One region of the Vogesella oryzagri genome, then DNA from elsewhere that is predicted to be linked to it. Evidence: predicted binding sites of a transcription regulator. Region 1 holds the regulator's gene; each other region holds the start of a gene.

What was found. Region 1 encodes FNR, which switches genes on or off when oxygen is low (the NO sensors DNR and NnrR bind a similar motif). Its sites were predicted from a motif close to TTGATNNNNATCAA; they were not measured.
Region 2: the regulator FNR is predicted to act here: its motif matches at 5,235-5,248, upstream of ubiU (ubiquinone anaerobic biosynthesis protein UbiU).
Region 3: the regulator FNR is predicted to act here: its motif matches at 3,106-3,119, upstream of nirJ (heme d1 biosynthesis radical SAM protein NirJ).
Region 4: the regulator FNR is predicted to act here: its motif matches at 1,852-1,865, upstream of ABNW52_RS08840 (universal stress protein).

The regions. Positions count from the first base shown of each region.
Region 1 is NZ_JBEFLD010000006.1:125,341-132,622, forward strand. Features, by position in the region: gene hmpA (NO-inducible flavohemoprotein) at 1-599, shown strand, start outside; gene ABNW52_RS12590 (Rrf2 family transcriptional regulator) at 656-1,105, shown strand; gene hemN (oxygen-independent coproporphyrinogen III oxidase) at 1,189-2,595, opposite strand; gene fnr (fumarate/nitrate reduction transcriptional regulator Fnr) at 2,707-3,453, shown strand; gene ABNW52_RS12605 (flavodoxin family protein) at 3,511-3,966, opposite strand; gene ABNW52_RS12610 (DUF1853 family protein) at 3,974-4,885, opposite strand; gene ABNW52_RS12615 (RNA methyltransferase) at 4,882-5,658, opposite strand; gene ABNW52_RS12620 (inositol monophosphatase family protein) at 5,803-6,591, shown strand; gene ABNW52_RS12625 (DUF3149 domain-containing protein) at 6,842-6,976, opposite strand; gene ABNW52_RS12630 (cytochrome d ubiquinol oxidase subunit II) at 7,187-7,282, opposite strand, start outside.
Region 2 is NZ_JBEFLD010000003.1:14,672-21,953, forward strand. Features, by position in the region: gene ABNW52_RS05365 (extracellular solute-binding protein) at 1-449, shown strand, start outside; gene ABNW52_RS05370 (ABC transporter ATP-binding protein) at 543-1,637, shown strand; gene ABNW52_RS05375 (ABC transporter permease) at 1,643-2,512, shown strand; gene ABNW52_RS05380 (ABC transporter permease) at 2,523-3,380, shown strand; gene ugpQ (glycerophosphodiester phosphodiesterase) at 3,398-4,135, shown strand; gene ABNW52_RS05390 (bestrophin family protein) at 4,203-5,120, opposite strand; gene ubiU (ubiquinone anaerobic biosynthesis protein UbiU) at 5,307-6,305, shown strand; gene ABNW52_RS05400 (U32 family peptidase) at 6,311-7,216, shown strand; gene ubiT (ubiquinone anaerobic biosynthesis accessory factor UbiT) at 7,203-7,282, shown strand, end outside.
Region 3 is NZ_JBEFLD010000001.1:115,948-123,229, reverse strand. Features, by position in the region: gene ABNW52_RS00600 (Crp/Fnr family transcriptional regulator) at 1-207, opposite strand, end outside; gene ABNW52_RS00595 (cytochrome D1 domain-containing protein) at 297-1,841, opposite strand; gene nirJ (heme d1 biosynthesis radical SAM protein NirJ) at 1,838-3,049, opposite strand; gene ABNW52_RS00585 (hypothetical protein) at 3,160-3,366, opposite strand; gene ABNW52_RS00580 (EamA family transporter) at 3,554-4,426, shown strand; gene ABNW52_RS00575 (hypothetical protein) at 4,536-5,315, opposite strand; gene ahbB (siroheme decarboxylase subunit beta) at 5,526-6,512, opposite strand; gene ahbB (siroheme decarboxylase subunit beta) at 6,517-7,282, opposite strand, start outside.
Region 4 is NZ_JBEFLD010000004.1:238,150-245,431, forward strand. Features, by position in the region: gene xerC (tyrosine recombinase XerC) at 1-13, opposite strand, end outside; gene ABNW52_RS08825 (AAA family ATPase) at 13-864, opposite strand; gene ABNW52_RS08830 (hypothetical protein) at 943-1,359, opposite strand; gene ABNW52_RS08835 (thioesterase family protein) at 1,356-1,802, opposite strand; gene ABNW52_RS08840 (universal stress protein) at 1,929-2,381, shown strand; gene ABNW52_RS08845 (helix-turn-helix domain-containing protein) at 2,448-2,774, opposite strand; RNA gene ffs (signal recognition particle sRNA small type) at 3,012-3,110, opposite strand; gene argE (acetylornithine deacetylase) at 3,257-4,438, shown strand; gene ABNW52_RS08860 (sodium-dependent transporter) at 4,568-5,956, shown strand; gene ABNW52_RS08865 (hypothetical protein) at 5,982-6,473, shown strand; gene ABNW52_RS08870 (cupin domain-containing protein) at 6,485-6,847, shown strand; gene ABNW52_RS08875 (hypothetical protein) at 6,932-7,216, opposite strand.

The sequences.
Region 1 (7,282 bases):
GCCAGTACAGCCTGTCATCCGCGCCCGGCGGCAATGCGCTGCGCATTTCGGTGAAGCGTGAAGCCGGCAATAGCACCCCGGCCGGTATGGTGTCCAACCAGCTGCATTACGCGGTGAACGAGGGCGACCATCTGGACGTGGCGCCGCCGATGGGTGATTTCTTCCTGCATGAAGAACGCAGCACGCCAGTGGTGCTGCTCAGCGCCGGCGTTGGCACCACGCCGATGCTGGCAATGCTGGAACAGCTGCTGCAGCAGAACAGCCCGCGCAGCATCCGCTACCTGCACGCTTGTCGCCACGGCGGTGTACACGCCTTCCGCCAGCAGCTGGCCAACTGGGCACGCGAATACCCGCAACTGCAAAGCCAGGTCTGGTACGAACACCCGCGTGCCGAAGACATCGCCGGTCGCGACTACCAGCACGTTGGCCGCATCGAGCTGGCCGCAGTGGCTGCCAGTGCCATCCTGCCGGATGCCGACTACTACCTGTGCGGGCCGCTGCCGTTCATGCAGCAGCAAAAAGCCGCGCTGCTGGCGCTGGGGGTGGACGCCGCGCGCATCCACGCCGAGGCCTTCGGCACCGGCGGTGCCGGGGTGTAATTGAGGCCGGCGCCCAGCAAGCGTATGCTCTGTGCTTTGTCCCTGACACTGCCGCCATGCAACTGACGCACTTTACCGACCTGGGCCTGCGGGTACTGATGTACCTGAGCTACCCGCAGCGCGCTACCCCGGTCACCATCAGCGAAATTGCCGAACGCTTTGGCGTGTCGCGCAATCACCTGGTCAAAGTGGTGCATTTCATGGCGCAGCACGACTGGCTGGCCACCAGCCGCGGCAAGGGCGGCGGGCTGGCGCTGTCCCGCCCCGCCGCGCACTACCGGCTGGGCGAGGTGATCCGTTCGCTGGAAGACATCGGCGACCTGATCGACTGCGCCGAACCGCCATGCTTCCTGCGTGGCCGCTGCCAGCTGAAAGGCGTGCTGGACGAAGCACTGAGTGCTTTCTTCGCCGTGCTGGATCGCTATACGCTGGCCGACGTGGTGGCCACGCCGACCGGCGAGGCCATCGCCGTGCTGCACATGATGGGCGTCCACAACCGCAGTTGACCCCGCCACCGGCCAAGGTTGGCCGCAAACAAAAAGCCCGGCATGCCGGGCTTTGTTGCGTGCAGCGCAGGCTGGGCGCGGCGTCAGATGGTCTTGGAGTAGCGTGCCTTGGTTTCGCGTTCGCGCAGGTGACGGTCGAACACCATGGCGATGTTGCGGATCAGGAAGCGGCCCTTCGGTGCCACCATCAGGAAGTCGCCATCGAAGGTCAGCAACCCCATGTGCTGGAATTCGCGGATCAGCGGCAGCTCATCGGCAAAATAATTGGCGAAGTTGATGGCGAAGGTTTCTTCGATTGCCTCCACCGACAGCGAGAAGCGGCACATCAGCGACTGGATCACGCTGCGGCGCAGAATATCGTCCTGGGTCAGCGTCATGCCGCGCAGTACCGGCAGGTGGCCGGCATCCAGCGCCGCATAGTAGGCGTCGATGTCCTTTTCGTTCTGCGAGTAACAGGGGCCGACCTTGCCGATGGACGACACCCCCAGCCCGATCATGTCGCAGTCGGCGTGGGTGGAATAGCCCTGGAAGTTACGTTGCAGCCGGCCCTGCTGCAGCGCGCGGGTCAGTTCGTCGTCCGGCTTGGCAAAGTGGTCCATGCCGATGAACACGTAGCCGGCGTCGGTCAGCTGCTGCACCGAGTTCTGCAGGATGTCCAGCTTGTGCGCGGCCGTGGGCAGGTCGGCCTCGTTGATGCGGCGCTGCGGCATGAACACGGTCGGCAGGTGCGCGTAGTTGTACAGCGCGATGCGGTCCGGGTTCATCGCCAGCACCTTGTCCACGGTGCGGCGCACCGAGTCGGCATTCTGCAACGGCAGGCCATAGATCAGGTCCACGCTCACCGACTTGAAGCCGGCTTCGCGCGCAGCATTGATCACGGTGAGGGTTTCTTCCTCGCTCTGGATGCGGTTTACCGCCTGCTGCACCGCCGGGTCGAAGTCCTGGATGCCCACGCTCATGCGGTTGAAACCCAGTCGGCCCAGGTGCAGCACGGTGTCGCGGCCAACCTTGCGCGGGTCGATCTCGATGGAGAACTCGCCATCCGGCAGCAGCTCGAAATGCTGGTTGATGGCCGCCATCACCCGGCTGAGCTGCTCGTCGGAGAGGAAGGTCGGCGTGCCGCCGCCAAAATGCAGCTGGATCACCTTCTCGCGGTAGCCGAGACGGCCGGCCACCAGCGCGATTTCCTTTTCCAGGTAGTCCAGGTATTGATCGGCGCGGCTCTTGTCCTTGGTGATGATCTTGTTACAGCCGCAGTAGTAGCAGATGGTGTTGCAGAACGGCACGTGCACATACAGCGAAATCGGCCGATGGCTGGCACCGATGGCATGCTGCTGCAGCCAGTGTTCGTAATCTTTCACCCCAAAACCGCCGTGAAAACGGTCGGCAGTGGGGTAGGAAGTGTAGCGCGGGCCGGAACCTTCAAGTTTTTCGATAAGCTCTCGATCGAAAACACATTGGGTGGGCATAAAGGGGGCGGTGGGTGTCATAATTTTCTGGCTTGGAAAACTGGTGGTGGGCTGGTAAATTTGCGCTAATTGACACTTGCCACGCTTTGACGCGTGTCAAGCAAGCCTCTAGCCTTGCGAAAACCGGAACCCATGACCGAGCAAACCCCCTCCCTGCACACGCTGAAAGTGTCGTGCTCCAACTGTAGTTTGCGCGAACTCTGCTTACCAGTCGGCCTGAACCGGGAAGAAATGGCCCAGCTGGATGCCGTTATCCGCCAGAGCCGCCGCCTGAAGCGTGGCGAATACCTGTTCCGCTCCGGCGAAGGCTTCCGCTCGCTGTACGCGGTGCGTACCGGCTTCTTCAAGACTTGCGTCTCCAGCCAGGACGGCCGCGAGCAGGTCACCGGCTTCCACATGTCCGGCGAGCTGATGGGGCTGGACGGCATCTCCGCCAGCCAGCACGGCTGCGATGCCATCGCGCTGGAAGACAGCGAGGTGTGCGAGCTACCGTTCAACCGCATGGAAACCCTGGGCCGCGACATCCCCAGTCTGCAGCACCACTTCTTCCGCCTGATGAGCCGGGAAATTGTGCGCGACCAGTCGGTGATGCTGCTGCTGGGCAATATGAAGGCCGAGGAACGGTTGGCCGCCTTCCTGCTCAACCTGTCGCAGCGCCTGGCCGCGCGCGGCTTTGCCGCCAACGATTTCATCCTGCGCATGAGCCGCGAGGAAATCGGCAGCTTCCTGGGGCTGAAGCTGGAAACCGTCAGCCGCACGCTGTCCAAGTTCCAACAGCAAAGCTGGCTGAAAGTGGACCACAAGCACATCCAGATGCTGCAGCCGGAAGCACTGAAGGCGCTGGTAGCCGGCTGCTCACAAGCCAACAGCCTGCGCTGAACCGCAGCGCCACCACAACGCCCCGCACTGCGGGGCGTTTTGCTTGTCGGCCCGATACTAGATGGCGCCGATCGACAGCGCCGCCGCCAGGGTGGCGCCCAGTTCTGCCGCGGCCGCCAGCGCCGCCTCCGTCACCTCGCCCTTCACCAGCACGGGTGGCAGCGCTTCGTGCAGCGGGTAGCCGCTGGCGATGCGGCGGATGGCGCTGAGCGCGCCCTGGCCGTCGTTGCCGGCGCTGATGATCACCGCGTACGGCAAGCCCGCCACCTTGCCCTGTGCCGGGTAAAAGGTCCGATCGAGAAAATCCTTCAGCGTGCCGGCCATGTAGCCGAAGTTTTCCGGCGTCGCCAGCACCAGCGCGTGGCAGGCCAGCAGGTCGTCGATGCCGGCGTCCAGCGCCGGTAGCAGCCGCACCGCCACATTGTCCTCGCCGCCGGCCGCCGCCGCGGCCGCCGTCACCAGCGCCAGGGTGTGGCCGCTCTGGCTGGCGTAGACCAACAGCAGGGTTTTCATGGTGCGCCTACGATGCGGCCAACTTGCGCTGCAGCTCGGCCAGCATGCCGGGCAGCGGCCAGTCGTCGCGCACCACGAAGCCGCGGGCGATCTCGTGCCAGTCGCCGTCCGCCCCCGGCGTCAGCTCCGCCACCAGCCGTGCGCCGTCGACCGCCGCCAGCTCGGCCTGCAGCTGTACCAGGGTCAGCACCGCAGCAGCCTCGGCGCGTGCCGGCGCCAGCCAGCTCAGCCGTGGCAGCAGCAACCAGCGGCTGTCGGCGGCGTGTTGCGGCCAGGGTTCGGACAATCGCCGCCACCAGCCGCAGCAGGCATCCGCATTGAAGGGAAAAGCCGGGCGCGGCGCCCCCGGGTAGAACAGCCAGCCGGAAAGGCGGCTGTAGGCCGGGCAGCCGGCAAAGCCCGGCGGCAGCTTAGCCGCCGGATGGCAGGACAGCGCCAGCTGGCTGGCCAGCTTGCGGTACTTCAGCGGCCAGGCATCGCGCAGACTGGGACCGACCAGCTCGCCGCCGGCGGCATCCAGCTGCAGATAGAACTTGCTGGCCGCCTCCAGATGCAGCGGCTGGCCGTCGATGCGCAGCAGGTAGTCGAATTCGCCGATGCTGCGGCCGTGCTCGGCCAGCGGCAGGTTGGCCGCCACGCAATCGATATGCGGCGCCAGCTGGAACCAGAATTCGAGCAGCGACTCGGCATACACCCCCAGCCGCCGCGTGGGACGCGCAGCCAGCCAGTCGAGCAAAGGCTGCGGCGCGGCATCCAGCGCCATCAGTTGCGGCCAACCTTGCGGCCCCAACAGCCGGGCACAGTCGATTTCGGCACCGCTGTGCCACGGCGCCGGGCAACTCAGCAGAAAGGCCAGATCGCGCACCGGCTGGCAGCGTAGTGCGCTGAGGCCTTCGGCCAGCCGGTGACGGTAGCTCATGACTCGTGACCGTCCTTGTCGCCGTCCTGGCCCTTGCCGGCCAGGCGCTGCGCCTGCTTGTAGAAGCCGCGCAGGATGTCGATCTCCTCGCGCAGCAGGCCAGCACGGTGGAACATGGTGCGCAGGCGGCGAATCATGCGTTCGCTGTTGCGGCGGCGGTAGTAGCCGATGTCTTCCAGCGTGGCATCCAGATGGTCCACCATGCCGTCCACCTCGCCCTGGGTGGCGCTGTTGCCGTCCGGCTTCAGGTAGTCGACGCTGACACCGGTGTGGCTGAACAGCTCGTAAGTCATCACCTGCACCGCCATCGCCAGGTTGAGCGAGAAATACTCCGGGTTGCCGGGGATGGTCACCAGCCGGTTGCACTGCTCCACTTCCTCGATGGACAGGCCGAAGGTCTCGTTGCCGAACACCAGCGCCACCTGCTCGCCCTCACGCGCCCGCGCGATCAGCTCCGGCGTGGTTTCGCGCGGGATGGACAGCGGCGTGGTCAGTTCGCGGCGGCGGCTGGTCAGCGCGCAGGCCACGGTAACGTCGGCCAGCGCCGCGGCCAGCGTCGGTACCACGGTGGCGGTCTGCAGCACGTCCACCGCACCGGACGCCAGCGTGTCCGCCTCCTCGGATGGAAACACCTTCGGTTCCACCAGATACAGCCGCGTCAGGCCCATGGTCTTCATCGCCCGCGCCGCCGAACCGATGTTGCCCGGATGGTTGGGGCGCGCCAGCACGACGCGAATGTTCTTCAAAAAATCAGGTACTTGGGGTTTATTCATCAGGTGATTTTGCGTAGAATCGCGGGTTTTCCGAAACGCCCGTCGCTGCGACGGGGTTTTGTCGCTCCTTAACCCAGACAAGTTTACGGCAGGCGTCGCCCGACAGCGGGACGACGATTGCCCATTTCTATTGTGAGGCCGTCAATGCATCCTATGCTCAATGTCGCGGTAAAAGCCGCTCGCCGCGCCGCCAATGTGATCCAGCGCGCATCGCTGAACCTGGACACCATTCGCGTCGAAAACAAAAAGCACAACGATTTCGTGTCCGAAGTCGACCGTGCCGCCGAACAGGCGATCATTGATGTCATTCTGGAAGCGTATCCGAAGCACGGGATTCTAGCAGAAGAGTCCGGTGCCTCCGGCCTCGGCAACGCCGAATACGAGTGGATCATCGATCCGCTGGACGGCACCACCAACTTCATTCACGGCCATCCGCAGTATTGCGTGTCCATCGCGCTGGCGCACAAGGGCCAGATCCAGCAGGGCGTCATCTACGACCCCAACCGCAACGATCTGTTCACCGCCAGCCGTGGTGTGGGCTCGTTCCTGAACGATCGCCGCATCCGCGTTTCCAAGCGCATCAACATGAACGAATGCCTGATCTCCACCGGCTTCCCGGTAGTGGACCAGAGCATGCTGGATACCCACCTGGACATCCTGAAGGATGTGCTGAAGAAAACCGCCGGCGCCCGCCGCGAAGGCTCCGCCGCGCTGGATCTGTGCAACGTGGCCTGCGGTCGCGTGGATGGTTTCTTCGAATTCAACCTCAAGCCGTGGGATATCGCCGCCGGCAGTCTGATCGTGCAGGAAGCCGGTGGCATGGTCACCGACTTCCACGGCGAGCAGACCTGGTTTGAAAGCGGCGACATCGTGGCCGCACCGCCGAAGGTGCTGGGCCAGCTGCTGCCGATCATCGCGCAACACGTAAAGTAAGCCGGACCAGACAAGTCAAAGCCCCCGCGCACTCGCCGTGCCGGGGGCTTTTTGCTTGCCGGCCGCGCTGCGGCCAACCTTGCGCGGCGGCATCGCTAGCCGCTAACGCTGCGCCGGAGTACGTCCATCCCGGCTGGCCGGTGGCGACAGGCGCTGCGGCGAAGACAAAAAAAGGGGGATACGGCCCACCACCGTACCCCCAAACACACACACATCAAGAGGATTCTTGCCGGCATCGGCTGCCGGGGCCTTACTGATCGTCGCGGGAATTGGCTTTCTTGATGAAGTAGCTGATGCACACCCCCACGATGACGGTCGTTACGGAAATAACGATGATGCTCAGTCGACCTACATCATCCGATAGCAGCTGTTTCCACAGTTCCACGATGCTCTCCTTCCGGCAACCCGGCATTCAATCTGAATGCAGCGATCTTACCCCTGCGTAGACTAGGGGCTTTGACACAAGTCAAGCAGCACTAACGCTGGTAACGGTTTGTATCTCGCAATGCAACATACAGCGCACGGGCGTGCGGTGCCGAGCAAGAAAAAGGGCAGGATTTCTCCTGCCCTTTTGTGTTGGCGCAATGTTTTTACTTCAGGAATAGCTTAGATCGCGCGCCTTGCCCCAGAACACGCGGTAGGCAAACACGGTGTAGCCGATGATGGCCGGCAGCACCACCGCGGCGCCGAT
Region 2 (7,282 bases), on a different contig from region 1:
AGAAGAACCTCAAGTACTTCTGGGAGAGCAAGGATCAGCTGCTGAACGACATCCGCAATGGTGAAGTGGTGGCCGCGCAGATGTGGGATGCCGGCGGCTGGAAGCTGAACAGCGAAAACCCGACGCTGAAGTTCGTGGCACCGAAGTCCGGCGCGCTGGGCTGGGTGGATACCTTCGCCATTCCGGCCAAGGCCAAGAACCTGGATGCCGCTTACAAGTGGATCAACTTCATCACCCGTCCGGAAATTGCCGCCCAGGTGGCCAAGTCGGCCGGCAGCTTTACCGCAGTGAAGGGCGCCGAGAACTTCATGGACGCGCAGATGAAGAAACAGCTGGCGGAATCCTTCCCGCCGGCGGCGATGAAGAACATCAAGTGGTACCCGGCGATTCCGGCCGGGCTGGAAGAAATCGACGGCAAGGTACTGGACCGCATCAAGGCCGCCAGCTAAGCCAAGCACCGGCCACGCTCGTGGCCGGCAGCGCTGTCCCGAGGCCGCCGTACGCGGCCTTTTCTGTCACTGCATGTCTGATTGAGGCTTTCCATGCCGCATACCCCGCAACATGACGCCATCGACTTGTCGGTGCGTGGCGTCAGCAAACACTACACCGGCTTTACCGCCGTCGATCAGCTGAGCCTGGACGTGGCCAAGGGCAGCTTCTTTTCCATTCTCGGCCCCTCCGGCTGCGGCAAGACCACGCTGCTGCGCATGATCGCCGGCTTCATCGCCCCGGATGACGGCGATATCGTCATCGGCGGCCAGTCCATGCGCGATGTGGCCCCCAACCGCCGTCCGGTGAACATGGTGTTCCAGCATCTGGCGCTGTTTCCGATGATGTCGGTGGGCGACAACGTCGGCTACGGTCTGGCGCGGCGCGGCCTTGGCAAGGCCGACATCCAGCGCAAGAGCGAGGCGATGCTGGAGCGTGTCGGTCTGCCGGGCACCGCGGGCAAGCGCATCGACCAGCTGTCCGGCGGCCAGAAGCAGCGCGTGGCCATCGCCCGCAGCCTGGTGCTGGAGCCAACCCTGCTGCTGCTGGACGAGCCGCTGGGCGCGCTGGACCTGAAGCTGCGCGAACACATGAAGCTGGAGCTGAAGCAGCTGCAGCACGAGATCGGCACCACCTTCGTCTACATCACCCACGACCAGAGCGAGGCGCTGGTGATGTCCGACCAGGTGGCGGTGATGAACAAGGGCCGTTTCGAACAGGTGGGCACGCCGCAACAGCTGTACTACCAGCCGGCCAGCGCCTTCGTCGCCGGTTTCGTCGGTAACAGCAACCGGCTGGAGGTGAGCCTTTCCGGTGCCGGGGAGGGCGTGGCAGCCAGCGGCCTGCCGCTAAGGTTGGCCGCACAGCATGGCGATGCCAGCGGCCAGCAGGCGCTGTTCATCCGCCCGGAAACCATCGCGCTGTCGCGGCGCGAGGCCGATGTGGCCGAGTACGACAACCGCCTGTCGTGCCGGGTGGAAACGCTGTTCTTCGACGGTGCCAACTCCACGGTGCAGGTGCGCGACGCGCGCTATGGCACGCCGTTGCAGGTGGCACTGCCGCACACCGGCCAGCATGCCGACCTGCAGCCGGGCGAGACGGTATACCTCGGCATTCGCGCCGAACATGCCAAAGCCTACCGGGAGTGAGCGCCATGAACGTACTGGCTCCGCGCCGTCTCGGCCTGTTCCTGCTGCTGGCCCCCGCCGTGCTGTGGCTGGCGCTGCTGATCCTGCTGCCGCATGTGGAAGTGGGGCTGCTGTCGTTCCGCGAACGCGTCGGCCCCGGCGAGTTCGCCCCCAGCCTGAAGCAATACCTGACCTTTTTCGACGAGCCGCTGTACTGGCACACCTTTGTGCGCACCGCGCTGATGTCGCTGGTGGTGACCGTACTGGCCTTGCTGCTGGCGTTTCCGGTGGCGTGGAGCATCGCCAAGGTGGCGCGCGGCCGGGTGCGGGCGCTGATGATGGCCGCCATCCTGCTGCCGTTCTGGGCCAGCGAGCTGGTGCGCATGCTGGGCTGGCTGATCCTGCTGCGCGGCTCTGGCGTGGTGCCGCAGCTGTTGTTCCAGCTTGGCCTTACCGCCGAGCCGGTGGAGCTGCTGTACCACGACGCCACCATTCTGGTGGGACTGATCTATAGCTCGCTGCTGTTCATGCTGGTGCCGCTTATCAATGCGCTGGAAACGCTGGACGACAGCCTGATCGAGGCCGCCTACGACCTGGGCGGCAACCGGCTGGACATCCTGCGCCGCATCGTGGTGCCGCATGCCGCGCCGGGCATTGCCGCCGGCTGCATCATGGTGTTCATGCTGACGCTGGGTAACTACCTGACACCGGTGATCCTGGGCGGCAAGAACTCGATGTGGTTCACCGAGCAGATCTACACCCAGTTCATCACCCGCTTCAATTGGGAGCAGGGCTCTGCATTCGCCTTCCTGCTGCTGGGACTGTCGTCGCTGCTGGTGTGGTTGGGGCTGAAGCTCACCGGCCAGCGTTTTGCCGACTCCATGCGCCGTACCTGAGGAGCCTGACATGATTCCGAGTTTGCCGGACAACCGCTGGCTGCTGCGCGGCCGCGCGCTGTATATCACGGTGTTCTTTCTGTTCCTGTTGCTGCCCTTGTCGGTGGTGGCGGTGTTCGCCTTCAACGATTCGCTATTTCCCACCCCGCCGTGGAAGGGTTTCACCCTGGACTGGTTTGTGGCCAACAGTGGCGGCCGCACCGGCCTGCTGTTCGATGGCGAGCTGCTGACCAGCATCTGGCACAGCTGCAAGGTGGCGCTGTGGGTCAGCCTGCTGTCGGTGGGGCTGGGCACCAGCAATGCTTTTCTGCTGGAGCGCGCCGAGTTTCGCGGCAAGGGGCTGTTCACCACGCTGATGCTGGTGCCGCTGGTGATTCCGGGGGTGATCCTCGGTATCTCCATCCTGGCGTTTGCCAGCAATATCGCCAACTTCCTCTACGACCACTGGGAGATCGAGCTGGAGTGGCTGCGCCCCGGCCTGCCGCTGGTGGTGCTGGGGCAGGTGTCCTACATCATCACCATCGCCACGCTGACCATCGCCGCGCGGCTGAAGCGCTTCGACACCACGCTGGAGGAAGCGGCGCTGAACCTGGGCGCCAGCCGCTGGCAGATCCTGCGCACCATCACCCTGCCATACCTGAAGCCGGCCATCATCGGCAGCGGCGCGGTGGCCTTCCTGCTGTCGTTCGAGAACTTCAACACCACGCTGATGCTGGTGGGCAGCGACAGTCCGCTCACCATCCTGATGTACGGCCGCATGCGTGAAGGCGCCTCGCCGGTGCTGAACGCGGTCAGCCTGGGCTTGATGCTGGTGTCGGCGCTGGCGGTGGTGCTGCTGTACCTGCGCAAGCCGAAGCAGCCGGCCTGATCAGCAAGGAGAACAAGATGTTGCAACCGTGGCCTTATCCCTATCTGTTTGCCCATCGCGGCGGCGGGCGGCTGGCGCCGGAAAACACCCTGGCCGGCATGGCCACCGCCGTGCAGCACGGCTACGGCGCGGTGGAGTTCGACGTCAAGCTCAGCCGTGACGGGGTGAGCTTTTTGCTGCACGACGACACCCTGGAGCGCACCAGCAATGGCCAAGGGTTGGCCGCAACGCAGGACATCGCCGCGCTGTCGCGGCTGGATGCCGGCAGCTGGTTCGCGCCGCGCTTCGCCGGCGAGCCGCTGCCTACCTTCGCCAGCATCGCCGCCTACTGCCGCGCGCACCGGCTGCTGGCCAATGTCGAGATCAAGCCCTGCCCGGGGCGCGAGGCGGAAACCGGCCAGGCGGTAGCCACGCTGGCCGCTGCGCTGTGGCAGGGCCACCCGGCGCCGCCACTGTTGTCGTCGTTTGCCTGGGAGGCGCTGCTGGCGGCGCGTGACGCCGCCCCGCAGCTGCCGCGTGGCTGGCTGATCGAGGAACAGTGGCCGCAGGACTGGGCGCAACGGTTGGCCGCATTGCAGGCGGTATCGCTGCACAGCGATCACCTGCTGCTCACCGCCGAGCGGGTGGCGGCGGTGCGCGCCGCCGGCTACCGCGTGCTGGCCTACACCGTCAACGACGCGGCGCGTGCCGCCGAGCTACGGCAGTGGGGCGTGGACGGCATCTTTACTGATGCCTTGGATGTGATCCGGCCATAACAAGGGGCCGGGAAAGCAAAAAGGTTGGCCGCATGCGGCCAACCTTTTTTATTGCTAGTGCAACGACTCAGTGCAGGTAGATGCCATCTGGCTGCGGCGGCGGCACCTGCATCGGCACACCCTGCAGTTCGCGCAGCGAGGCCTCGATGTTGTGGCTCATCGCCGCCAGCGGCAGGTCGTTGCCTTCCTTGCCGAACGGTTCTTCCAGCTCGTCGCCCAGCGTATCTAGCGCCAGGAAAGTGTAGGCGATGAACACCGCAATCAGCGGGGTGACCCAACCGATGCTGGTGGACAAGCCGACGGGCAGCAGCATGCAGTAGATGGTGACGGTGCGGTTGAGCAGCACGCGGTAGGTAAACGGAATCGGCGTGGTGCTGATGCGTTCACAGCCGCCCTGAACCTCCACCAGTGTGTCCATGTTCTTGTCCAGCGTCTGCCACTGCCAATCGTTAATGCTGCCGTCGCGGCGCAGTTCGGCCAGCAGTTGCTGCAGCCAGGCCACAATCAGCGCCGGCTGGTTGCGTGCCTGGTGCACGCGCTGCCATTGCGCCTCCGGCAGCAGGCGCTGCAGGTGCGGGCTAACATCTTCCTGGCGCAGATGGCCCTTCAGCGCGTAGATGAAGGCGCAGATGCCGTCGATCAGCAGTGCCGTCTGCGGGGCATCTGGGGTCAGCGCCAGGCATTTGCCGCTCAGCTCGCGGCTGGCGATCAGCAGGCCGCCCCACAGCTTGCGCGCCTCCCAGAAGCGCTCGTAACTGGCGGAGTTGCGAAAGCCCAGAAAGATCGCCAGCGACACCCCCAGCAGGGTGAAGATGTAGATGTTCAGCGATGACTGCGCATGGCGGCTGATCCACCATGGCGCCCAGATGCTGGCCAGCAGCGAGATGACGAGCACCAGCAGCAGGCGGCTCATGATGCGGGGGACAACCGAGCCTTGCCAGATGAACAGCAGGCGGAACCAGTGGTAGCGGGGGCGAATGATCATGGTGCGGTGGTGGCGGTGTGGGGGCAGCCGTCCATCATAGGCCCTATGTTGCAGTGCGGTAAACGGGGTTTACCCACCTTTTGCGCGCGGCCTGCCGACGCGGCGGCTAAATGCTTGATTTGCGGCAATGGCGACCGGTGGCGGCTGGGCTAAGGTCTGCCCGTTTTGCTTGCAAGGAACTCCATCATGCCGCTTCCCGAACTGGTCTGCCCGGCGGGCAGCCTGCCTTCGCTCAAGGCCGCGGTCGATAACGGTGCCGATTGCGTGTACTTCGGCCTGAAGAACGACACCAATGCCCGCAACTTCGCCGGGCTGAATTTCGATGCCAAAAGCGCCAGCGAGGGCATCCGCTATGCCCGCGCCAAGGGCGTCAAGACGCTGCTGGCGATCAATACCTTTGCCCAGGGCGCGGAAAGCGCGCGCTGGCAGCATGCCATCGACGAAGCCGCCGAGCTGGGCGTCGATGCGGTGATCCTGGCCGATTTCGGCCTGCTGGACTACGCCAGCCGCCGCCATCCGGACTTGCGGCTGCACCTGTCGGTGCAGGGCTCGGCCAGCAATTACGAGGCGGTGAATCTGGCGCAGCAGTTGTTTGGCGTGCAGCGCGCGGTGCTGCCGCGAGTGTTGACGCTGGCACAGGTGGAACAGGTGATTGCCAATACCACGGTGGAAATCGAGGTGTTCGGCTTTGGCAGCCTGTGCGTGATGGCGGAAGGGCGTTGCCTGCTGTCCAGCTACGCCACCGGGCAATCGCCCAATACCCACGGCGTGTGCTCGCCGGCGCGCTTCGTGCGCTGGGAGGAGGGCACGCACGGCATGGATGCGCGCCTGAACGGCATCCTGATCGACCGTTTCAGCCCGGATGAGCCCAGTGGTTACCCCACCTTGTGCAAAGGCCGTTTCGAAGTAGAGGGCAGCACCGGCTACGCGCTGGAAGAACCCACCAGCCTCAACGTGCTGCCGCTGCTGCCGGAGCTGCTGCGCATCGGCGTGGCCGCCATCAAGGTGGAAGGCCGCCAGCGCAGCCCGGCCTACGTGGCGCAGGTCACCCGCGTGCTGCGCCAAGCGCTGGACAAGGCGGCCCAGGGCGGCCGCCACGCCGACCCGCTGGCCATGGCCACGCTGGGCAAGCTCTCCGAGGGCCAGCAAGTGACGCTGGGCGCCTACAACCGACCATGGAAATGACCGACATGTCCCTCCCGCTGCAATTGGTCCTGGGGCCGCTGCTGTATTTCTGGCCGCGCGACCAGGTAATGAATTTCTATGCCGAGGCCAGCACTTGGCCGCTGCAACGGCTGTATCTGGGCGAAGTGGTGTGCTCGCGCCGCCAGCAGCTGCGTACCCAGGACTGGATCGCGCTGGCAGCCGACATTGCCGCTGCCGGCAAACAGGCAGTGTTGTCCAGCCAGGCGCTGCTGGAAAGCGAATCCGACCTCAAGCGGCTGCGCAAGCTGATCGACAACGGCGACACGCTGCTGGAGGCCAACGACGCCGGCGCCGTGCACCTATTGCAGCAGCGCGGCCTGCCGTTTGTGGCCGGCCCGCACCTCAACATCTACAACAGTGACACCCTGCGGCTGTATGGCCGCCTGGGCGCGCAGCGCTGGGTGCCGCCGGTGGAAATGTCCGGCGACACCGTGCGCCTGATCGCTGCGGCCAACCCGGACATCGAAACCGAAGTGTTTGCCTGGGGCCGCCTGCCGCTGGCGCTGTCGTCGCGCTGCTTTACCGCGCGCCATTACCAGCTCAACAAGGACGACTGCCAGTTCCGCTGCCTGGAGCACCCGGACGGCATGACGCTGGCCACCCGCGAAGCGCAGGACTTCCTCGCCATCAACGGCATCCAGACCATGTCCGCCGGCTGCCACAGTCTGCTGGACGAGTTGGCCGCATTGCCGGCACAGGGCGTGCGCGCGGTGCGCATCAGCCCGCAGCACCAGCACCTGGCCGCCGTGGTGCAGGCGTTTGCCGCCGCCATCGCCGGTCAGACGCCGCTGGCCGATCTGGCCCGCCTGGCGCCGGGGCCGCTGGTGAACGGCTACTGGCACGGCGAAGCCGGCATCGCGCTGAAGGAGACCGCCCATGGCTGTGCCTGATCTGAAAGTACCGGCCGCGCTGGCGCGCGTGCTGGGCAAACTGCCGGCTACGCCGCCGGTGTGGGG
Region 3 (7,282 bases), on a different contig from region 1:
CCCGCCGTTGGAACACAGCGCCAGCTTGACCTTGCCGTACACCAGCAGATACATGCCGTCGCAAGTATCGCCGCGCTGGAAGATCACCTGCCCTTTTTGCCCGCGCACTTCGCGCGTGGCCGGCACCAGCGCCTGCAGCTGCTGCGGCGACAGCTGCTGGAACAGCGGCTGGTGGCTCAAAAATACCGCGACATCAATCGGCACCATGCTGGCTTCGTCCTATCGAAACAATGGAGGCAAGGCTACGCCGCCACCAGCCGGTGAACCATGCACCGGATGGTGGGGGCGGCTAACTCCTAATGACTAGTGCCGCCGGAGCGCGTCACCTTGTTGAACACATTGTATTTGCCGATCGGCTTCATCATCGGCAGCGCCGCCACTTCGCGGAAGTTGGCCGCATCCACCACCACCAGCTCGCCGGGCGTTTCCATGATGCTGACCAGCGCGTAGCGGCCGTCGCGGGTGAACTCGACGTGGGCATTGGTCTTGCCCGGCCGCAGTGTCAGCTCGCGCACCACCTTGAAACTGCGCTTGTCGATGATGGACAGCGTGTCGCGACGCGGCGACATCATCGCGTCCACCCAGGCATAGGGCGTGTTTTCGTGGCTGCGCAGGAAGAAACCCGGCCCCGGGGTGGCGATGTTGGCCGCCACCTGCCAGCGGTCCATGTCGATCACCGTCACGCGGCCGCCTTTCAGGTTCGGCGTCGCCATGTAGTGGTGGCCGTCCTGTACGAAGGTGATGCCGGAGCCCAGGTGCGGCATGCCGTCCAACGGCAGCTCCGCCACCTTGCTGCGCGAGTCCAGGTTGATCACCTGCGCGTGGCCGTCACGCGAGGCGGCCATCACGTGGCGATAACGGTCGTCAAAGAAGAAATCGTCCAGCACCATCTCCAGCGGCGTCACCCGCGGGTTGAGGTAGCCGGGCACGGCCAGGCCCTCGCCCATCTGGTAGTCGTGCACATAGCCGGGGTAGATCGCTGCGGCCTTGGGGTCGTAGGAGATTTCCCACAGCTCGGCAGCGTCTTTCAGCGCCACGATGAAGCTGTGTCGCGGCGCAGCGTCGTACACCGCCGACACCCGCGACGGCTTGCCGCCGCGGTCGGTTACCGCAAAGGTCTTCACCGGTTTCAGGCCATTGGCGTCGAGCAGCACCAGCGTTTCCGGCAGCGTGTTGCCGGCCAGCACCCAGCGCCCATCGCCGGATACCGCCACGTTGCGCGTATTCAGCCCGACGCGGATCTCCGCCACCGGCTGCAGCGTGTACAGGTCGTACTGCGTCACCCAGCCATCGCGGCTGGCAAAGTACACAAAACGTCCGTCCGGCGAGAACTTCGGCCCGCCGTGCAGCGCAAAGCGGCTCTGGAAACGCGTCACCGGCTGGAAGCGGTCGCCATCCAGCACCGTGACATGATGATCGCCGGCCTCCACCACCACGAACAGGTTGCGCGGGTCGATGCTGGCGGCAAAGGTTGGCCGCAGCGGCAGCTTGGCCGGATCGAGATACTGGATGCGCGAGGCGGCGGTATCCGCCTCGCGCCACACTGGCGGCGTTGCCGGCGGGGTGGCCAGCCACGCCGCCAGCTCGCGGATGTCGGCATCGGCCAGCTTGCCGGCAAAGCCGGCCATCTGCGTGGCGGCGCGGCCATCGCGGATGGTGCGCAGCACCTCGTCCGGCTTCAGCCGCTCCAGGCTTTGCGGCAGCAGCGCCGGCGCCATCGCGCCCATGCGCTGCGCGCCGTGGCAACTCAGGCACTGCTGCTGGTACAGCGCGGCGGGGTCGGCGGCGGCCGCAATCAACGGCGCCAATGCCAGCAACAAACTGCTGAGCAGGGCTTTCATGGCTGGGCCTCCGCCGCGGCACTGCCGCGCTGCCACGGCGTCAGCGGCGGCATGCTGTGCGCGCCTGCCGCCACGCCGATCTCGGCATCGGACAGGTAGCAGGCCGGGTCGGCGGCCCAGTAGTCGCCGGTCAGCTGCCAGGCGCGCACGCGGGTATTGCCGTTGCAGATCGCCAGCTGGCTACAGGCGGCGCAACGGCCGTGCACCGGCCGCGGGCGCTGCTTCAGCCCGGCCATCAGCGGGTGCGCGGTGTCCGGCCAGATGGCGGAAAACGGCCGCTGGCGCACATTGCCCAGCGTCACCTGCCACCACATGGTGTCCGGGTGCACATTGCCGAGGTTGTCGATATTGGCGACGTTGACGCCGCTGGCATTGCCGCCCCACTGCTGCAGGCGCTGGCGCAGCACATCGACCTGCGCCGGGTAATGTCGGGCCGCCCATTGCAGCAGATAGACGCCGTCGGCATCGTTGTTGCCGGTGACGTAATCGCGCTGCTCGCCGGCCTGCAGCTGCGCGTGGCAGGTGTCCAGCAGCAAGTCCATCGCCCAGCGCGTGCGGGCGTGGCGCGCGTCGCTGTCGCGGTGCTTGTTGCCACGGCCGGCGTAGTTGAGGTGTGAGAAGTAGAACTTGTCGATGCCTTCGTCCGCCACCAGCTGCAACAGCGCCGGCAGGTCGTGGGCGTTGTCCTCGGTCATGGTGTAGCGCACGCCGACCTTCATGCCGGCATCGCGCGCCAGGCGGATACCGCCCAGCGCCAGCGCGAAGCCGCCGTCCAGGCGGCGGAACTTGTCATGGGTGGCGCCGATGCCGTCCAGGCTGACGCCGACGTAATCAAAACCCACCTCGGCGATGCGGCCAACGTTGGCCGCATCGATCAGCGTGCCGTTGCTGGACAGGCCGACGTAGAAGCCCATCGCCTTGGCGCGGCGGCCGATGTCGTAGATGTCCGGCCGCAGCAGCGGCTCGCCGCCGGACAGGATCAGCACCCGCACGCCACAGGCGTACAGGTCATCCATCACCGTAAACACTTCGGCGCTGGACAGTTCGCCCGGAAAATCCTTGTCGGCGGAGATGGAATAGCAGTGCTGGCAGGTCAGGTTGCAGCGGCGGATCAGGTTCCAGATCACCACCGGACCGGACGGCGCACGCGGCGGCGCCAGCGGCGCCGGGTGCAGCAGGGTGTGCAGGTAATGGCTCAGGCGCAGCATGGCAGCCTCCGGCGATGACAATGACGTCATCGTCGGCGCTGCGCCGCACAATCTCATTGACTGCAGTCAAGCGCCTGCAAAGCCGGCCGCCGGCCGGCGCGCGGCGGCACTTAATGCAGGTGCGGATGGTGCTGCTGGTACCAGTGCTGCAAATAGCGGCCGCCGCGGCCGATGGCGATTACCACCGCCGCGCCGCCCATGGCGGCCAACAGCAGCAATGGTATCCACGGCTGCGCCATGAACAGCACGATTGCCAGCACCGCCGTCACCATATAGGCGCCGCTGTACCAACCCTGTTGCTTGCGTCTGGAAGTCATGATGCCCCTCCTTGCCGGCCGCTGGCCGCAGCCCCGGCCGGCATCAACCGATGCGCGCCTTGCGGCGCCATTTTCATTTTAGTGCCCGCCGGCGCGCTGTGCTGTGCGCCGGCGGCACAGCGGCCAGTTCCCAAGCCGGGATGGCTGCCCTATCATCGCTGCCCCGTTTACTCGTGGCGCCTGACCCATGCCTTACCTGCTTATCGTGACCGTCCTGTGGGCGTTTTCCTTCAGCCTGATCGGCCAGTACCTGGCCGCGCAGGTGGACAGCGACTTTGCCGTGCTGCTGCGCGTGCTGATCGCCGCCGCGGTGTTCCTACCGTTTACCGTGTGGCGCGGTCTGCCGCAGCGGCTGCTGGCCGGCTTCTGGCTGGCCGGCGCGCTGCAGTACGGCATTACCTATCTGTGCCTGTACCGCAGCTTTGCCGTGCTGACGGTGCCGGAGGTGCTGCTGTTCACCGTGCTGACGCCGATCTACGTGGTGCTGCTGGACGATGCGCTGCAGCGCCGCCTCAACCGCTGGGCGCTGCTGGCCGCGGCGGTGGCAGTGGGCGGCGGCGTCATCATCCGTTTTCAGCCGCTGCAGGGTGACTACCTGCTGGGCTTTGTGCTGCTGCAAGTGGCCAACCTCACCTTTGCCGCCGGCCAGGTGCTGTGCCGCCGCCTGCTGCAGCGCTACCCGGTATCGCTGCCGCTGTACCGTTACTTCGGCCACTTCTTCCTCGGGGCGCTGCTGCTGGCGCTGCCGTCCTTCCTGCTGTTCGGCAACCCGGAGCGCCTGCCGCAGACCGGCATGCAGTGGGGGGTACTGGTGTATATGGGGCTGTTCGCCACCGCGCTGGGCATGTACTGGTGGGTAAAAGGCAGCGTGGCGGTCAGCGCCGGTACGCTGGCGATCATGAACGAGTTGCACGTGCCGGCCGGCCTGCTGGTGAATGTGCTGATCTGGAACCGCAACGCCGACCTGCCGCGGCTGGCGCTGGGCGGCGCAGTGATCCTGGCCTCGCTGTACATCAACCGCCTGGGGCGGCGCGCGGCGCTGGCCGGCCAGACCGGCTGACGCCAGACCCGCAGCCTTCAGACAGACAAACACCGCCGCTGCGGCCTGCCCGCACGGCGGTGTTGTTTTGCGGCTGACAACCGCTGGCGCTGCGGCCAACCTTGGACAGCTAATGCGGCAGCCGGTAGTGCTGCACGATGGCGGCCAGCTGGCCGGATTGCTGCAGTTCCGCCAGCCGGCGGTCGATCAGCGTGCGCACCGGCTCCGGCAGGCTGCGGTCGTACATCAAGTGGATATCCACTATCGGTATCACCGCGGACAGATCGTAGAAACGGAAATCCGCCGGCGACAGCCCCTGCTGGCGCAGGTTGTACACCAGCCGCATATCGGTATCCACCAGGCCGATGCCGCGCCGTGCCTGCAGCATGCGGATAGCGCTGCCCTGGCTCAGTGCGCGCTGGTCGCTGATGCGGCCGACCCCGGACTTGCTGCGCAGATACTTGTCCAGCCCCGGGTAGTCATAGCCATTCATCAGGATCAGCGGCTTGCCGAACAGGTCGCTCAGCTTGCGATAGCGGAACGGGCTGCTCTTTGGCACCGCCAGCACATGGCGCCAGCTGAACAGCGCCCGCTGCGACAGCTGCCAGCCCGGCTGCAACCACGGCGTGGCGCCGTAACTCAGCCAGTTGGGCAGCTGGCCGTTGCTGCGCATGGCGTCCAGCCGCGGGGCCGGCGCCACCACCGGATGCAACTGGTACTGGCTGCCCTGGAACACCTGGCGCACAATCTCGGTCACCACGCCGCCGTGCAGCGGGTTGTCCTGCGTCGCAATCTGGAACGGCTCCACCTGCTCGATCACCATATAGCTGATGTCCTCCGCCATCGCTGGCGCCAGCATACTGCCGCACAGCCACAGCGCCACCATCAGGCACACCCGGTTCCAATTCATAGCTCCCCTTTAACCGCCTCGCCGGCAGGCTTGAGTGCGCTACGTTAAAAGGCTTGCCGGCTGCCAGCAAGTGCCGACTGGCAAGCTATGCAAACGGCAAGCAAATGGCGGCAACCGGCAAGGACGGCGCCAGCCCGGGCCACGGCAGAGCCAGACGCGGCGGCGCGGCCGCGCACGGCAGCCGCGCCGGTGATCAGGCCAGCATGGGAATCAGATGCGCAGGCCGCTTTTTTTCAGGATACGGCTGGAAAACAGCACTTCATGCCGGCGGCAGGCGGCCCCCAGCTGCTGGCGCACCGTGGCCACCTGCGCCAGCACTTCATCGCGGCTGCTGCCGTGGCACATGGCAAACAGGTTGTACGGCCACACCGGCTGGCGCCGCAGACGGCGGTAGCAATGGCTGACAAACGGCAGCGCCCCCACCTGCGGCCCGAGGTCATCCACCAGTGCGTCGTCGACATCGAACACCGCCATACCGTTGGCCGCATAGCCGATGGCGTAGTGGTTGGGCACCGCGCCGATGCGGCGAATGACGCCGGACTGCACCATGACGGCCAAGCGGGCGCACACCTCTCCCTCGGTCAGCCCCAGCTCGGTCGCCAGTTGCTGCCACGGCTCCGCCACCAGCGGCAGGCCGCCCTGGGTGGCGCGGATCAGCCGCCAGTCGAGATCGTCCAGCGTCACGATGCCATCGTCGCCGGCGGCCAACTCGCGCCGCCCCACCGGCGCCCTGCCGCCGACGGCAAACTGCATGCCCACGTAGTACTCGCGCAGTTTGGGAAAGTCGTACACCTGCAGGCCGGTGGCGTCCTCGATATCGAAAATGGCATCGGCGATGCGCCCCGGCGTGCTGGTGGCCAGCACGAACCACATATTGAAATCGTGCTCGCGGCGGTAGTTGTGCGCCACCGCCGGCAACGCGTTCACCTGCGCCGCCACCGCGTCGTAGCGCGCCTCCGGCACCGCCAGCGCCGCCAGCACAAAGGCGCCGCCCATGCGTTCGATCTGGTACATCGGCCCGAAGCGCGTCAGCACCCGGCGATCCAGCAGCGATTGCAGCCGCTGGCACAGGCCGGCGGCCGACAGTCCCAGCTCGGCCTCCAGCATGGCAAATGGCGCCGGCTGCAGCGGGAAGCCGCCTTGCAGGCGGTCGATGATCAGGCTGTCGATGGCATCCAGCGGCATGGCGGCATTCATGGTGTTACTCCGGGTGGTAGCGGGCGCCGCGCTGGGTGTAGCGGCGGGTGGAAATCAGCAGCGCCTGCGGCAGCGCAGCCAGACCATATTGCTGTGACAGCCGCTGTGCTTCGCGGCGCACGGCGGCGGCGTCGCGGGCGTGGATCATGCAGAACAGGTTGTAGGGCCAAGCCTCGCCGCGCGGCAGCCGGGCATAGCACAGCGTCACCGCGGCATCGGTGGCCAACCGCTCACCCAGCGCATCGCGCAGCTCCGCCGGCACCTGCCACACGCACATGGCGTTGGCGCGGAAACCCAGCTCGTGGTGGCGCAGTACAAAGCCGAAGCGGCGAATCACGCCATCCACCACCCAGCACTGCAGCCGCTGGCGCACCTCGACCTCCGCCAGGCCGCTGGCCGCGGCCAACGGCAGGAACGGGCACGGCAGCAGCGGCAGGCCGTCGCTCAGCGCCGCCACCAGCCGGCGGTCGGCCGCGTCCAGTTGCGGCGCAGCCGGACTGCGGGTTGGCCGCCGCACCGGACCACTGTCGCCCAGCGCAAAGCCCAGGTCGATGTGGTATTCGCGCTCCAGTGGCAGATCCAGCGGCAGCAGCCCGGTGTCGGCGGCAATCTGCGCCAGCACGGCGTCGATCTCGGCGCGGTTGGCGGCGGTGAGCACGAACCACAGGTTGTAGTGGTGATCGCGCGCGTAATTGTGGTTGACCTGCGGCAGGCGGCTGACCTGCGCCGCCACCTGGTCCAGCCGTGCCGGCGGCACCGCCAGCGCCGCC
Region 4 (7,282 bases), on a different contig from region 1:
AGTGCGCTTCCATCAGTTGCGACGAATCCGGGCCATCTGCATCAGGCGCTCGAACAGGTGCAGGTCCTGCTCGTTTTTCAGCAGCGCGCCAGCCAGCGGAGGCAATTGCTGTTGCTCGTGCTGCTGGCGCAACTCGTCCGCGCTAACGGTTTCGTGCTGCAGCAGCTTCAGCCAGTCCAGCAGCTCGGAGGTGGACGGCTTTTTCTTGAGTCCGGGCAGCTCGCGAATGCCGGTAAAGACTTCCAGCGCGCTTTTCACCAGTTCCTGCTGGATGTCGGGGTAGTGCACATCGATGATGGTTTGCAGCGTGCCGCGATCCGGAAAGCGGATGTAGTGGAAGAAGCAGCGGCGCAGAAAGGCGTCCGGTAGTTCTTTTTCGTTGTTGGAGGTAATGATGATGATGGGGCGCTGGCGGGCGCGCACGAATTCCTGGGTCTCGTGCACGAAGAACTCCATCTGGTCCAGCTCGCGCAGTAGGTCGTTGGGGAATTCGATGTCGGCCTTGTCGATTTCGTCGATCAGCAATACCGGCGCGCTGTCGGCCTCGAATGCCTGCCACAACTTGCCCTTGATGATGTAGTTGCGGATGTCGTGCACGCGCTCGCTGCCCAGTTGCGAGTCACGCAGGCGCGACACGGCATCGTATTCGTACAGGCCATGCTGCGCCTTGGTGCTGGACTTGATCGGCCAGATGATCAGCTCTTTGCCCAGTGCCCGTGCCAGCTCTTCTGCCAGCATGGTCTTGCCGGTGCCGGGCTCGCCCTTGATCAGCAGTGGGCGCTGCAGGGTGATGGCGGCGTTGACCGCCAGCATCAGGTCGTCGGTGGCAACGTATTGATCGGTGCCGCTAAAGCGAGGGTTCATGCGGGTTGGCCTTGTCTTGTTATGGTGTTGCGGTAATGCAAACAGCCGCCATCGGGCGGCTGTTGTCTGGCAGCTGGCTCAGCCTTTGCTGAGCTCGGCCTGCAGGTCATCCAGTGAGATGTGCCAGTGCGTCATCATGTGGCGCAGCAGCAGCATTTCGGAATCGCTGATTTCCTTGTCGGCCTTGCAGATGTCCAGCGCCAGGGCGCAGCACAGTACGTGCTTGTTGCGCTCGGTCACCGCATCCAGGATGTTGCTGATGCGCTCGCCGCTCAGCAGGTGGATGGTGCCGTCGTCCTCGGCCTCGTCGGAGATGTCGTCACAGTACTCCATCAAGACATTGATGAAGTCCTTGCGCGCCAGGCCGACCAGTTGGTAAACGTGCAGGCTCTCCAGCGTTTCAATCTCGCGGGGGTCCATGTTGCCGTCGGTAATCATGAACATGGCCAGAATGCGGGCAATGGCTTCCGGGCTGTTGGGCGCGTATTTTTTCATGGCGCGGCTCCTGTATGTTGTTCTTCGAAACGCAGGAGGAATCCTGCAGGAATGGGGGCAATCTTGCGGGCTTGATAGTCGAAGAAAACGATGCCTGTTTTCAATCTTGCCACTTCTTTACCGGTCGCACCATCGCTGACCAGGTAGAAAATATCACAGCCATACGGGTTGAAATCAATCAGCCCCAGCTGAAAGCGCAGGGTGTCGCCGTGGAAGGCTTCCGCGCGGTAAACCACTGCGGCATCAGTCATGATGATACCCCTGCCGTCGATGTCCAGTTCGGAAAAACCGTGTGCCTTGAGCAGGCGCAGACGTGCTTCGTGTGCCAGGCGCAAAATGGCATCGTTGCCGAGGTGGCCGCCATAGTTGATGTCGCCGATGTGTACCTGGATTTGCGTATCGAAAATAAATCGCGTCGGCAGGTCCAGTTTGATGCGTGCCATGGGGTTCTCGCATGCGGAAATTCTGAGCCCGGCCATACTGCCTATACAGTTAACGTTTATCAATGCCTTTGTGCTGTATTGCGCTAGACTGGGACTGTGTCATGGTCAGCAGGAAGCGAGGGGGATATGTATCAGCGAATTTTGGTACCGGTAGACGATAGCGCCACATCGGCGCTGGCGTTGATGGAAGCCTGCAAGCTGGCGAAGGAAGTGGGCGCGGCGATGAGGCTGGTGCACGTGGTGGACTTGGCGCAGTTTGGCTGGGGTGGCGCGGAATTTCTGGATGCTGCCGAACTGCAAGGCTCGATCAAGCAGGCAGGCGAGCAGGTATTGGCGGCCAGTCGCAGCAAGGTGGAGGCGCAAGGGTTGGCCGCAGAGTCTGCCATTCTGGAAAGCTGGGGTGATCGCATTGCCAGCGTGATCGTAGAAGATGCCAATAAGTGGGGCGCGGATCTGCTGGTGATGGGGACACATGGCCTAGGTGGCTTGATGCATCTGTTGATGGGTAGCGTGGCGGAAGGTGTGCTCAAACAGGCTGATGTGCCGGTGTTGCTGGTGCGCAACCCCACGACCGACTGACTGGCTGCGCGGTTAAAACCATAAAAAAACACCCGCGGTTGCGGGTGTTTTGTCTGCTGCCAGCGATCAGGCTTCGGTGCTGTCTGCCACCACGTCGCCCTGAGCTTCCATGCGGGCGCGTACGGCCTTGCGCAGGCTCTTGTACAGGTCCGGGTGGGTTTCTTTCAGGTATTCAACGATTTCGAAGTCTTCACGGCGAACTTTGGACAGATCGATTTGTTCGACATGCACCAGACGCAGCAGTTCACGTACCGGTTTTGGCATGTTGCGGCCACTTTCGTAGCGGCTGCCGCCAGATTGGGTAACACCGATACGGCTCCAGAATTCCTGCTGGTTCAGGCCCAGTTTGCGACGGATTTCCCGTGGGTTCGCAATTTTTTCAAACAGTTTCATGGCGTTCCTCGCTGCATGTTTGTTTTGAAATCGGAGGATTAAGTCCGAGTGACGATTCAAGTAAAACCAGTGGGCGCGGAGTCATTGCTCCAAGCCCTTGTGTAATGCATATGATAGCAGGATTTCAGTTTCGCAAAAACGAAAATGCTCATCGAATTATCGATAGATTTTGATCGACACTTGGGGCTTGCTCAGATTTTATGAAACGAGCAACTTGGGAACGACTGAGAGGGTAGGGGTGGCGAGCCTGAACCCCGGCACTTGCACTAAATAGCTGTGGCTGCTTCCTTCCGGACCTGACCAGGTTCACTACCGTACAATGCGGGGGGGCCCGCCATAGAGAGACCGAATAATACCCGTTGCCGCCGTGCTTGCCAAGCCTGCGGGGGATTTTCTTTGCCGGCAGCCGGCATGGCGGCGTTTGCAGCGGGCGGGCAATTGGTTATGCTGAGCTTCTGTCTTGTGCCTGCCGGGTTGCTGCCATGTCATCTGTTCCTTCTTCCGCTTCGCTTGCCATTCTGGCGCGCCTGCTGTCATTCGATACCACCAGCCGGGAATCCAACCTGGCCTTGATCGACTGGGTGGTGGACTACCTGGCCGGCCATGGCGTTGCGGCCAAGCTGACCCATAGTGATGACGGTAGCAAGGCCAATCTGTATGCCGCAATCGGCGATGCCTCGCTGCCGGCTATCATCCTGTCGGGGCACACCGACGTAGTGCCGGTAGATGGCCAAGTCTGGCAGTTCCCGACATTTGCGTTGACGCAGGCCGATGGCAAGGTTTACGGCCGTGGCAGTGCCGACATGAAAGGCTTTATCGCCTGCGTGCTGGCCCAGGTGCCGCAATGGGTCGCGCTGGCGCAGTCCCAGTGCTGGCATCGCAGCCTGGGGATTGCACTTTCTTATGATGAGGAAGTCGGTTGCCTGGGGGTTGGCCGTCTGATTGCAGACTTGCAGGCGCGGCAGGTGCCGGTAGCCGGCTGCATTATCGGCGAGCCTACCGGCATGCGTCCGGTGATCGCCCATAAGGGCATCGCCCATTATCGCTGCCGTGTGCAGGGGCGGGCGGCGCATTCCTCGCTTACGCCGCAAGGGGTGAATGCCATTGAATACGCCGCTCGGCTGATTACCCATATCCGCAAGCTGGCCGACACCGAGGCCTCGTTCGGCAACCGTCACCCCTTGTATGACGTGCCGTTTACCACACTGCAGACCGGGCTGATCACGGGTGGCAATGCGGCCAACATCGTGCCCAAGAGTTGCGAATTCGTGTTTGAGGTACGCTGGTTGCCGGGGGATCAGCATGAGCGCTTTGTCAGCTCCGTACGCGACTACGCGGTCAATCTGCTGCAGGAAATGCGTGAGGTGGCCCCGGAGGCCGATATCAGCTTTGAGCAACTGGTGAACTGCCCGCCATTCCAGTCAGAAGATGGCGGCGAGATTCGCGAACATGTTGCGGTCTTGTGCGGTTGCCAAGGGGGCGATGCGGTGGCCTATACCACCGAGGCCGGACGCTTCCATGAGGCGGGAATTGCCTGCGTGGTGTGCGGCCCAGGCTCCATTGTGCAAGCGCACCGGCCGGACGAGTTTGTCGAGCTATCACAACTGGCGGCTTGCGAAGCCTGGCTGGCGGCATTGCAGGCGCGCGTAATCGCCGCGGTTTAACATTTACAAACTGCTTTACGACACTTGTTGTGCGCTGCAGAATCCGCGTTCCCTTGCCATGCGCAAGGTGGTTGTCCTTGCCGCCACAAGCGGCAAAGGGCGGAGATCGGTTTTCTGTGGGACCTGTAAATGAGCAAACAGACACGACCCGCGTCCAATGAGGCGACGGGCAATTCGCGTGACGGTTTTACTTCCAGCTTTGGCGTGTTGGCCGCCACCCTGGGTTCGGCGGTCGGGCTGGGCAATATCTGGAAGTTTCCCTACGTAACCGGCGCCAATGGCGGCGCCGGTTTTCTGGTGGTGTATCTGCTGGCGACCTTGCTGGTGGGGCTGCCGGTAATGATCGCCGAGATCACCCTGGGCCGCAAAGCCCGTGCCGATGCGGTGACCACTCTACGCACGCTGGCGCCCGTCGGGCAATGGTGGTGGCTGGTGGGCTTGTCTGGCGTGGTGGCGGCCTTCCTCATCATGTCGTTCTACTCCGAAGTGGCGGCGTGGGTGTTTGCCTACGTATTTAAAGCCATGCGCGGCGACATTCTGTCCAGCGACCCCAAGGTGACATCCGCGGCATTCGGCGCGCTGATCAGCGACCCGTGGCAATCGCTGTTGTGGCAGTGGGGTGTGCTGCTGCTGATCGGCGGCATTCTGGTCTGCGGCGTGGCCAAGGGGATTGAGGCCGTCACCAAGAAACTGATGCCGTTGCTATTCATCCTGTTGCTGGTGATCTGCGCGCGCAGCCTGCTGCTGCCGGGCGCTGCCGCCGGCCTGTCTTTCCTGTTTACGCCGGACTGGAGCAAGCTCAGTGCCAGCGTGGTGCTGGTGGCCATGGGGCTGGCGTTCTTCAAGCTATCCATCGGCATGGGTACCATGATTACCTATGGCAGCTACTTCCGTGACCAGCAGAACGTACCTGCCACCACGGTGCGGGTAATGGCGGCCGACCTGTTTGTGTCGATGCTGGCCGGCATCGCCATTTTCCCGGCGGTGTTCAGCTTTGGCTTCCAGCCGGCGGCCGGGCCGTCGTTGCTGTTCATCACCATTCCGGCCGTGTTTGCCAGCATGCCGTTCGGCCACCTGTTCATGGTGCTGTTCTTCGTGTTGTCGGCGGTGGCCGCTACCGGTGCCATGCTGTCATTGCTGGAGGTGCCGGTGTCGGTGATGGTTGGCCGCTTTGGCATCAGCCGCCCGCGCGCCACGATGCTTAATCTGCTACTGCTGGCGCTGGTGGGGGCAAGCTGCGCGTTGTCCAACAACGTGCTGGCCGATGCCAAGCTGTTTGGCATGACTTTCTTTGACCTGTTCGACTACCTCAGCTCCAACATCCTGCTGCCATTGGGCGGCATCTGCATCTGCCTGTTCGTCGGCTGGGTGTGGGGTAAGGCGCAGTTGGCCGCAGCGCTGAGCAATCAGGGTGTGCTGGCCAATGGCAAGGTGGTGGCGGTAGTGTACCTGCTGTTGAAGTACATTACCCCGGTGCTGATTGCACTGGTGATGCTCAAGGGGCTGGGCTGGCTGTAAGACCGGCTTGTAACGGGAGGCGGAGATGAAACCGACAGCAAAGACGACAGGTTGGCTGGGGGCCGTGCTGTTGTTGTGCTTGCTGTTGTGGGCGGCCTGGCCCGGTTTCCGCCAGAACATGCTGTTTCCGCCGGACCGTGACGGTGACTTGATCCGTGATGATGTTGGCCAGAAGATCGCCACGCGTTTTGCGGCCAACCCGGCTGCCAATGCCGCCACCCGACAGCTGGCACGTGCCTGGCAGCTGTCCGCGCTACGCGACGAGGCCGACTGGCCGCAAACGCAACACCAAGTGCGGCGAGCGGTCAGTTGTGTGCTGAGCGATGCTGTGCTCGGGCGGGCGCACATGTCGGCGGAGACCATGTACCACTTCATGCATGAGTTGCATGCCGCAATGTTCGACACCCCGGCCAGACTGGCACGCTGGCAGCGCTTTGAGGTCGCCACCGTCGGCATGCCGCACGAAGACCTGCCGCTGAACCCCTGCGTGTTTGACCCGGCCGCACTGGCCGGCTAACGGAGCAAGTGATGCAACAAATTATCGCCATTACCGGACATGGGCAAACGCCCGTCATCGACTACCCCCGGCCGGAGCGACTGCTCGACGGCAATCCCCGTCGCGAGACCTGGAATGTTTTCGATAGCCATGATGGCGCGGTGGCGGCCGGAGTCTGGGCGTGCGAAACGGGCGCCTGGTGCATTGCCTTTGCTGACAACAAGGACGAGTTTTTCTGTGTGATCAGCGGCCGGGTAAGGCTGAGCAACCAGCAGGGCGAGGCATGGGAAGTCGGGCCCGGCGAGGCGGCGGTGATTCCCGGTGGTTTTTGCGGGGTATTTCAGGTGCTGGAGCCGGTGCGCAAGTATTACGTTATCGTCGAGCGCCCCGTCTGATCGGGGTGGTCTCTATCCGCAGCCACAAAGCATGCGGCCAACCTTCCCGTTGGGCAAGGTTGGCCGCATGCTTTTGGTGTCGCGTTAATCGGGTTCCGGGTCGTAGCGGGCGTCCGGGTCCACCGGCGGCGGGGCAAAGCCGTTGATGTCCTTTTCTTCGCGTGCCAGCAGCAGAATCAGCGCCGCGTTCAAGGTGCCAAACCCCCAGGCGATCAGGAAAAAGACTGAATAGGCGGTGAGCTTGTCTTCGAACAGTCGCGCGCCGTGCAGGCTGAGTTCGTGCGGGTCGAATACCGAGAAGAAGCAAGTGGTGGCCAGGGCAGCGGTGATGAATGCCGGCCACAGGGTGAGAATACGTTTATGCAGCATGTCTGCCTCCCGGCTGGGTTTCTTTTACTGTAGCCAGTGACGGCATGAAAGCAAAAAAGCCGCGCA